DNA from 3 places in the Pleomorphochaeta caudata genome. Region 1 is predicted to be linked to each of the others. Evidence: a T-box and tRNA genes for the amino acid it is inferred to sense, from the RefSeq annotation. Region 1 holds a T-box; the other regions hold tRNA genes.
The links. The T-box of region 1 lies ahead of thrS (threonine--tRNA ligase). A T-box ahead of a tRNA ligase gene usually reads a tRNA of that ligase, here a tRNA-Thr.
Positions count from the first base shown of each region.

Region 1 (3,218 bases):
AGGCTCTTAAAGCAATTGGTTTTGATGATGTAGTGGAAGTAAGTGAAGGTGCTGAGATTACAAGTATCAAAGAAGCTAAAGAATTAGAACATAGATTAAGCAATGGTGATAAATTAATGAGTACTAGTTGTTGTCCTGCTTATGTTGAATTAATTGAAAAACATTTGCCTAATTTAAAAGCTATCAAGAGTGATACATTATCTCCTATGGCTTATACTGCACAATTAGTTAAAGAAAAGGATGAAAATGCAAAAGTTGTATTTATTGGTCCTTGTTTAGCAAAGCGTGTTGAAGCTACAAAACTGGATTGTATCGATGGAGTTATGACTTACAGTGAATTAGCTTCTATATTTATTGCAAAAGATATTGATGTTAAAGAAATAGAAGAAGATGATTTGGGAGAAACTGAAACTTTTGAAGATTGCAGAGAGTTTGCAATTAGCCAAGGGGTTACAGGTTGTGTTTTAAAGAGAGTATCAGATCCATCTATTGTAAAAGCATATAATATTGATGGTATAGATAATAAAGCATTTAAGATGTTAAAAGTTATTGATAGAATTCCATCAAAGGGAAATTTTGTTGAAGTAATGTGTTGTGAAGGTGGTTGTATTAATGGCCCTGGAACAATAGTAAAACCCAAAATTGCTTTAAAACTAAGAAATGGAAATACCAAATCCATAGCTAAAGCTATGAAGAAAAAGAGCCTTTATTGACCAATAGCTAATAAATGTTTATTTTATAGTCTATATCGGTGAGGTATTTATGGATACAAAAGAAGAATTAGAAGCGTTATTAGAATGTTATGATGGATCAATAGAAAGTAAATATTGTTCATTAGCAAATTCAATTGCGTTTATGAAAAATCTTTTAAATGAAATTTCTTGGATAGGTTATTATATAAAAAAAGACTCCTTTTTAGTATTAGGGCCATTTCAAGGCAATGTAGCTTGTGAAAAGATTCCTTTTACAAAAGGAGTTTGTGGTGATTCTTATTCACAGAGAAAAACCATTAACGTTGATAATGTAAATTTATATGAAAATCATATTGCTTGTGAAAGTGATACTTGTAGTGAATTGGTAATTCCAATGATTACAAAATCAAGAGTAGTTGGTGTTTTAGATATTGATTCTAAATCTTTTGGTAGATTTAAAGATGATGAAATTAAATTATTAGAAGAATTAGTTGAAATTGTAGCAAAAAAATTATTTTAGATATCTTTTTTGCTTGACATCACAAATTAAAAAGAGCATATTTTTATAAAAGCTGTGACAAAGACGAGTAACAAAATAAAGTGCTAAAGAGAGAGTATTCAAAGGCTGGAAGATACTTAGTAACGATTTTGTGAAAACCCCTTTAGAGCTGCGACCCTAACGATTTATCTATTAAGGAAGCCGTATTCTCAACGTAATGAGATTAATTAAGTGTCTTTTCTTTTTTAGGAAAGGAAACAAGGTGGAACCGCGGGAGCTATTATGCCTTCGTCCTTGTAATTGGTGATTTATGTCATCATTTATAAAGATGAGGACATAATAGCTTTTTTTTGTTATTTGATTAGGAGAAGAATATTATGGCAGAAAAATTAAGTGCAGATGAAAAACTAGCTAGAATTCGTCATTCAATGGCACACGTTATGGCTGAAGCTGTATTAGAAATGTTCCCAACAGCTCAGATTGCAATTGGTCCTTCAATTGAAAATGGTTTCTATTATGATTTTGAATTACCAAGACAGTTATTAAGCGAAGATTTAGATGAAATAACTGAAAGAATGAAAGAAATTATTAAAAGTGATAAAGAATTCGTTCGAATTGAAGTTTCTAGAGAAGAAGCTAGAGAAAAATTTAAAGATCAAAAATATAAAATTGAGTTATTAGATGCTATTGATAAAGATGAAGTAGTAACATTATATAATCAAGGTAATTTTACTGATTTATGTAGAGGCCCACATGTTAATTCTACTAAAGAATTAAGAACAGATTCATTTAAACTAATGAGCATTGCTGGTGCATATTGGAGAGGAAAAGAGTCCAATCCTATGTTAACACGTATCTATGGAACTGCTTGGACAAATAAAAAAGATTTAAGATTATATTTACAAAAATTAGAAGATATTGAAAAACGTGACCATAGAAGATTAGGAAAAGAATTAGATTTATTCTCTATTCATGAAGAAGCTGGTCCTGGCTTAGTATATTGGCATCCCAAAGGAGCAAGAATAAGACTAGCAATTGAAAACTTCTGGAGAGAAGAACATTATAAAAATGGTTATGAAATGGTTTATACTCCACACGTTGGTAAATCTTGGCTTTGGGAAACAAGTGGACACTTAGATTTCTATAAAGAAAGTATGTACCCTCCAATGGTTATGGATAAAGCTGATTATTATGCAAAACCTATGAACTGTCCTTTCCATATTATGATTTATAACAATACAAAACACTCTTATAGAGAATTACCTTGTAGATGGGCTGAACTTGGAACAGTTTATAGATATGAAAAGGCTGGTGCTTTACATGGTCTATTAAGAGTAAGAGGATTTACACAAGATGATGCTCACTTAATTGTTACTCCAGAGCAAATGGACGATGAAATTGCAACTGTATTAAAATTCTCTTTATATATGCTCCATAGTTTTGGATTCCAAGATATTAAAGCTTATTTATCAACAAAACCAGAAAAGAGTGTTGGAGAGGTTGAAAGATGGGATGCTGCTACAGCTGCTTTAAGAAGTGCTATTGAAAAAGAAGGCCTTGAATATGAAGTAGATGAAGGTGGTGGAGCATTCTATGGTCCAAAAATTGACTTGAAGATAAAAGATGCTGTTGGAAGACAATGGCAATTATCAACAATCCAATTTGACTTTAACTTACCTGATAGATTTAATATGACCTTTGTTGATAAAGATGGTGTTGAAAAACGTCCATATATGATTCATAGAGCTTTACTTGGTTCAATTGAAAGATTCTTTGGAGTTTTAGTTGAACATTATGCAGGAGCTTTCCCAGCATGGTTATCACCAGAACAAGTAAGAATTATTCCAATTAATGATTCATGTTTTGATTATTGTAAAGAATTAGAGATGAAATTAAGAGGTGAAAACTTCAGAGTTTCTGCTGAGTTAAGCAGTGATCACTTTAAAGCTAAAATTAAAGAGGCTCAACAACAAAAAATTCCTTACATGTTAATTGTAGGAAATAAAGAAGTTGAATCAAAACAAATG
Region 1 is NZ_AP042458.1:664,331-667,548, reverse strand. It holds gene ACZ5RS_RS03125 (monomeric [FeFe] hydrogenase) at 1-713, shown strand, start outside; gene ACZ5RS_RS03120 (GAF domain-containing protein) at 763-1,212, shown strand; T-box leader at 1,258-1,490, shown strand; gene thrS (threonine--tRNA ligase) at 1,569-3,218, shown strand, end outside.

Region 2 (3,218 bases), 1.3 Mb from region 1:
TCAAAAGTATCTCTATATCCATCTTTTAAATAATTATAAGCTAAACCAGCTATCATTGCACCATTATCAGTACATAATTTTAGAGATGGGAAAGTTACTGTATATCCACCTTTTTCTAACTCTTTTAACTCAGCGCGTAATTGGCTATTAGCAGCAACACCACCACCTGCAGATACCCTCATTAATCCTGTATCTTTTAATGCCAATTTTATTCTTTTCATTAAAATATTTACAGCTGCTCGTTGGAAACTTGCAGCAATATTTTCATTTGTAATTTCATAATTTTTATCATGAAATTTTTCTAATTGATTTATAACTGCTGTTTTAAGCCCAGAATATGAAACATCATATTTATGATCACTTGATAAAGAAGGTCCTGGGAATAAAAAAGCTTTGGAATTACCTGTTTTACTCAATCTATCAATTATTACACCACCTGGATAACCTAAGCCATAATGCTTAGCGACTTTATCGAAAGCTTCACCAATAGCATCATCAATTGTAGTACCTAATACTTCGACATCGTCATAACTATTAACTTTACAAATAACCGTATGACCACCAGAAACTAAAACTCCCAAATATGGGTATTCTTGTGGATTTTCAATCTGAGAAGCAAATAAATGTGCTCTAATATGGTCGATTGTAATAAAAGGTATATCTAAAGTTGCAGCAAAACCTTTAGCAAAATTAACTCCTACTAATAAAGAGCCTAATAACCCAGGTCTATTTGTGACTGCAACTGCGTCAAGTTCTTCTTTTTTTATGTTTGCTTGCATTAATGCTGCATTAACCACTTGGTCAATCCATTCTGTGTGTAATCTACTTGCTAATTCAGGAACTACACCTTCATATGGTTTATGCAATTCAATCTGAGTTGCAACCACATTACTTAATACATTTTTGCCATCTTCAACAACGGCGGCACTACATTCATCACAAGATGTTTCTATACCTAAAACATACATAAATCTATTTTCACCTTACTTATCGTTTGATTTAATTTTTGAAACAACTCTTAAAAAATCATCAAATGAATCAATTGATGTACTTCGAGTTAACGCTTCAAAACTAGCTCTTTGTTGCAAATCTGAAATACTATTGCCTTCATTAATTAAACTAGGATAAAGACCCATAAAAAATTGAGCTACTTGAGGATCCCAAGTTTCTGCGACCACAGGTTTCTTATCCACATCATTTTGGATTTGGAAAGCATAAGTATCATTTCTCAAAGGTAGTTTTACAGTTTTTAATATTTTTTTTTGCTTGTTTACCATATCGGCAAGCTTACATTTTTTTATAGGCATCGGTCAAGATTTATATTAATATAATCCTAATAAAATAAAATGGACAAAAAAAATAAAAATTAGAGTTGAAAAAAGTCCATCATATATTGTATCTTTTCAATATTGCCGGAGTAGCTCAGGGGTAGAGCAACGCTCTCGTAAAGCGTGGGTCAAGGGTTCAATTCCCTCCTCCGGCTTTTTATTTTAGATTTAAAAAAATCCCAAAACCTTTATAGATTTTGGGATTTCTTATAAATCAATACTAGATAAATTATTTATTATTAATTACTGCTTGAGCTGCAGCTAATCTAGCAATTGGAACTCTAAATGGAGAACAAGATACATAATTTAAGCCAACTTTTTGACAGAAATCAATTGTTTTTGGATCTCCACCATGTTCACCACAGATACCTAATTTGATTGTTGGTCTAACAGATCTACCAAGTTGAGCTGCCATTTTTACTAATTTACCAACACCATCGATATCGATTGTAGCAAATGGATCATAATCATAGAATTGTTTATCTGTATCATTTACATAATGACCTAAGAATGATGCTGCATCATCTCTTGAGAATCCACAAGTCATTTGAGTTAAGTCATTGGTACCAAAGCTAAAGAATTCAGCTTCATGAGCAATTTCATCTGCTGTTATTGCAGCACGAGGAACTTCAATCATTGTACCTAATTTATATTCAATAGTCTTATTTCTTTCTTTGAATAATTCATCAATTACTTCAAGTGCATTCTTCTTACAGAAATTAAATTCTTTATAATTACCTACCAATGGAATCATAATTTCAGGATGTACTTCAATGCCTTCATCTAATACATTTAATGCTGCTTCCATAATTGCTTTTACTTGCATTTTTAAGATTTCAGGATAGACAATTGCTAATCTACAGCCTCTAAATCCTAACATAGGGTTAAACTCATGTAATTCAGTAATTTTTTGTGCAATTTTTTCAACAGAAACACCTAAATCAAGTGCTAATTCATGACGAGAAGTATGGTCATTTGGCAAGAATTCATGTAATGGTGGGTCTAATAATCTAACTGTTGCAGGACGACCATTTAATTCTCTAAAGATTTCTTCAAAGTCACCTCGTTGCATTGGTAATAATTCAGCTAATGCATTTTCTCTTTCAATTAAATTATCTGCTAAGATCATTTTTCTAATTGATTCAATACGTTTGCCACCAAAGAACATATGTTCAGTTCTACATAATCCAATACCTTCAGCGCCCAAAGAAACAGCTCTGTGAACATCTTGAGGAGTATCAGCATTAGTTCTAACACCTAACTCTTTAATTTCGTTTACATAGCCCATAAATTTCTTGTAATTTTCGAATAATAGAGAATCTTCTTCTTTCATTGTTCCATCTAATACTTGAACAATTTCACTTGGTTTTACAGCAATTTTTGCTCCATAAACAGCACCTGTAAAGCCATCGATTGAAAGATAATCACCTTCATTAAATTCTAAATCGCCAACACTCATAGTTTTCTTTTTTTCATTTACAACTATTGAACTAACACCAGATACACAAGGACAACCCATTCCTCTAGCTACAACTGCTGCATGAGAGGTCATACCACCTCTACTTGTTACAACACCTTTTGCTACAGCCATACCTTGAATATCTTCAGGAGAGGTTTCTGTTCTAACTAATATAACAGCTTTACCTTTATTTGCAACTTCAACTGCTTTATCTGCTGTGAAATAAATATGTCCACATGCACCACCTGGAGAAGCATTTAAACCTTTAGCAATTTCTTTAATTTGTTTTTCTGAAATATCTTTATTGTCTAATACTGGTGCAAATAATTTATTAAATTCACCTGCTGGAACTCTTGAAACTGCTGTTTCTTTATCAATTAGTCCAGATTCAACCATTTCTACTTGGCTTCTTAACCAGCTAAAGATTGTTC
Region 2 is NZ_AP042458.1:1,944,881-1,948,098, reverse strand. It holds gene tsaD (tRNA (adenosine(37)-N6)-threonylcarbamoyltransferase complex transferase subunit TsaD) at 1-968, opposite strand, end outside; gene ACZ5RS_RS09065 (hypothetical protein) at 984-1,277, opposite strand; tRNA gene ACZ5RS_RS09060 (tRNA-Thr) at 1,412-1,483, shown strand; gene ppdK (pyruvate, phosphate dikinase) at 1,558-3,218, opposite strand, start outside.
Region 2: it encodes a tRNA-Thr, which carries the amino acid that the T-box ahead of thrS (threonine--tRNA ligase) is inferred to sense. The anticodon was not compared.

Region 3 (3,218 bases), 1.6 Mb from region 1:
ACTAGAAAAGATGCTTTATATTTAGTCAAAGATAAAAAACATTTTAATACAAGCATTAATGAAACAGTTAGCATTTATAATGCTATTATAGACTCAAAATCTATAGTTAATTGTAAAGAATTAAAATGGCCCCTAAATAATTTTATGATTAGTGCAAATCATTTTTCTCTCTCTAATCAAGCAATTAGTGGTGAATTAAATGTTGAGTGCTTAAAAGGTAGCGTATTTGTATCATTCTTAATGCCAAGAGAAGAGGTATAAATGTTAGAATCACGCAGAGTTCTTGAACTAGGAAATAGAGTACATTGGTATATGATATGGTTAAGTGTCGGAATATTCTTTTATTATGTTTTGGCTCTTTCTTATGATATTAACAATCAATATATGTTTTTTTTATCAAGATTTTTATCAACCTTTTTATTATTTTCTTTAGTTTTTGGAATTTGGAGTATAGTTTATTCCATTGCAATTTTTTTCCAGGATAAAATCTTTCCTACTAGAATATTTATATTAAGTTTTGTTAGAATAATTTTAATTTTATTATTGGATATTATATATTCATTAATATTAAATATTGCTGGTAAATCAATAATCATATAAAAATCATGAGGTATGAAAAATGCAAAACATAAGTGCACTTAGAGGAGCTACAACAGTAGAAGTTGATAGCAGTGAAGCAATAGATTATGCGGTTAAAGAATTATTTGAAAACTTAATGAAGTTAAATAATCTAAATGAAGAAGATTTAATTAATATACATTTCACAATGACTGAAGATCTAAAGAGCAAAAATCCTGCTGCTGCTTTAAGAAAAGCTGGTTATGCTAGTGATGTTGCTTTATTTTGTTCACAAGAGCCTACAGTCGATAATATGTTAGAAAAGGTTATAAGAGTAATGATTCTTTGTTATAAAGATAAAAAAGAATTAAGACATGTATATTTAAACAGAGCAACTAAACTTAGAAAAGAATATGCATTAGAAAAATAAATTATTAATTGACTTAATTAAGCACAAATAGGAAAATACCTTATTTGTGTTTTTTTTGAGCAAAAAAAATGATAATTATAAAAATTATCAAAAAAAAAAAAGCCACCTGTCAGATTCGAACTGACGACCCCGAGATTACAAATCACGTGCTCTGGCCAGCTGAGCTAAGGTGGCAAAATAAAATATTAATGTTGAGCCACCTGTCAGATTCGAACTGACGACCCCGAGATTACAAATCACGTGCTCTGGCCAGCTGAGCTAAGGTGGCGAACAATTGGGAATATACAAAAGATGAGCTAAGCTGTCAATAGAAAATGAAAAAATAATTATTTTTTCTTAATTTTATTGCTTTTCAAAAGTATTTTATAAATAAATATAATTAATTATAGTTTTTTTTCTTCATTTTTTTTAATTTTGTTGAGATATTGTCTCAATAATGATATTATTTTTTTTCAGAAGAGTTTGTCATGAATAAAAAAAGTATTCCATTAATTATAGCAATAGTACTAATCATTTTATTTGGTTTTTTTACATTTTATAATTCATATAGAAATTTAGAAAAAAGTATTGATGAAGAAAGAGTACAATATATTGGAGAAATTGAACGTCAATTAGTTAGTAGATCTAATGAAATTCGTGACGACATTTCTTCTAATTTGCATTTTCTTTCAGTTTTATTAGAAAATGATAAACCAAATTCCTTTGTTGATGCAAAACTAAACTATGCTAAATTAAATACAAAAAATCAATTTCAATTAATTTTAGTTTCTGAAAACGGTATTTGCTATAATGTAGATGGATCAATTTTTGATTTACAAAACAATGAATTATTATCATCACTAATTATAGATAAAAACAATATTTCAAGTTTTGAGAGATCTTCTACTGGTCAAAATTACTTGATTACGGCACAACCAATAAAACCATTTAAAATAGAAAATGAAAATATAGTAGCTATAATGTTTGCTACTACTGAAGAATTATACAGAGAGAGAATGACATTACCATTATTTGATGGATTTGGCATGTCTTTTGTTTGCGATAGTTTAGGAAGGCTTTTAATAAGCCCACAAAAAGATAAATACGAAATAATGGGATATAATTTATTTGCATCTCTTAGAGAATTAAATGTTGATGATAATACCATTACAAACATAGAAAAAGACTTTTATTTAGGTCAAAGTAATTATTATTATTTTCAACTAGATGATAGATGGTTAATTCAATATGAAAGCTTTAATGAAGGAAAAGAATTTATTATAAGTTTAATCCCAGTATCGATAGTTTCTAATCAGTTAATTACTGATGTATCTAGAACAATCCAAATGGCATATATTACATTATTCTTCTTGCTTTTATTAATAATAATCTTTGTAGTAATTCTTTACGATATTATTACACAAAGAAATAGAACAAAGTTTGAAAGTGAAATTAGAGAAAAAGAAGCATTAAATAGAAGTGATTTCTTATCTCAAATGAGTCATGATATGAGAACACCATTATCTGCTATTGTTGGAATGACTCAAATTGCAAAAGAAAACGTTGATAATAAAAACGTAATAGAAGATTCTATTGAAAAAGTTAATTCATCAGCTAATTACATGTTAGATATAATCAATGATATCTTAGATTTAAGTAAATTAGAAAGTGGAAAATTTTCTTTGAACATTGAAGATTTCTCATTAAATCAATTGATAAGAAAAATTGAATTAATTAATCAAGCTAAAGCAAATGAAAAGAATTTGTATTTCAATGTTAGTTATAATTTTGATAATGAACTATGGTACAAAGGTGATAAACTAAGATTATCACAAATACTAATGAATTTAATATCTAATGCAATAAAATTCACTCCTGAAAAAGGCAGTGTAAATGTCAAAATTCAAACGGAGGAATTTGATTCAAAAACAGATTTAATAACTTTAATTGTAAAAGATACTGGAATTGGAATGAGTCAAGAATTCTTAAAGAAAATATTTACACCTTACTTACAGGAAAACTTAAGCATTTCTTCTGTATATGGTGGTTCTGGCCTTGGACTAACAATTGTAGACAATTTAATTAAATTAATGGATGGCAAAATCAAAGTAATCAGCGAAAAAGGATTAGGTTCTGAATTTATTGTAAAAATAAATCTTGAAAGAGTAAAAAATCAAATAACAAAAATTGATGATGAATGTTCTCATTTAGATTTCACTCAATTCAAAGTTTTATTTATTGAAGATCATCC
Region 3 is NZ_AP042458.1:2,227,025-2,230,242, reverse strand. It holds gene ACZ5RS_RS10325 (thiamine diphosphokinase) at 1-261, shown strand, start outside; gene ACZ5RS_RS10320 (hypothetical protein) at 262-600, shown strand; gene aroH (chorismate mutase) at 620-988, shown strand; tRNA gene ACZ5RS_RS10310 (tRNA-Thr) at 1,089-1,162, opposite strand; tRNA gene ACZ5RS_RS10305 (tRNA-Thr) at 1,183-1,256, opposite strand; gene ACZ5RS_RS10300 (ATP-binding protein) at 1,456-3,218, shown strand, end outside.
Region 3: it encodes a tRNA-Thr, which carries the amino acid that the T-box ahead of thrS (threonine--tRNA ligase) is inferred to sense. The anticodon was not compared.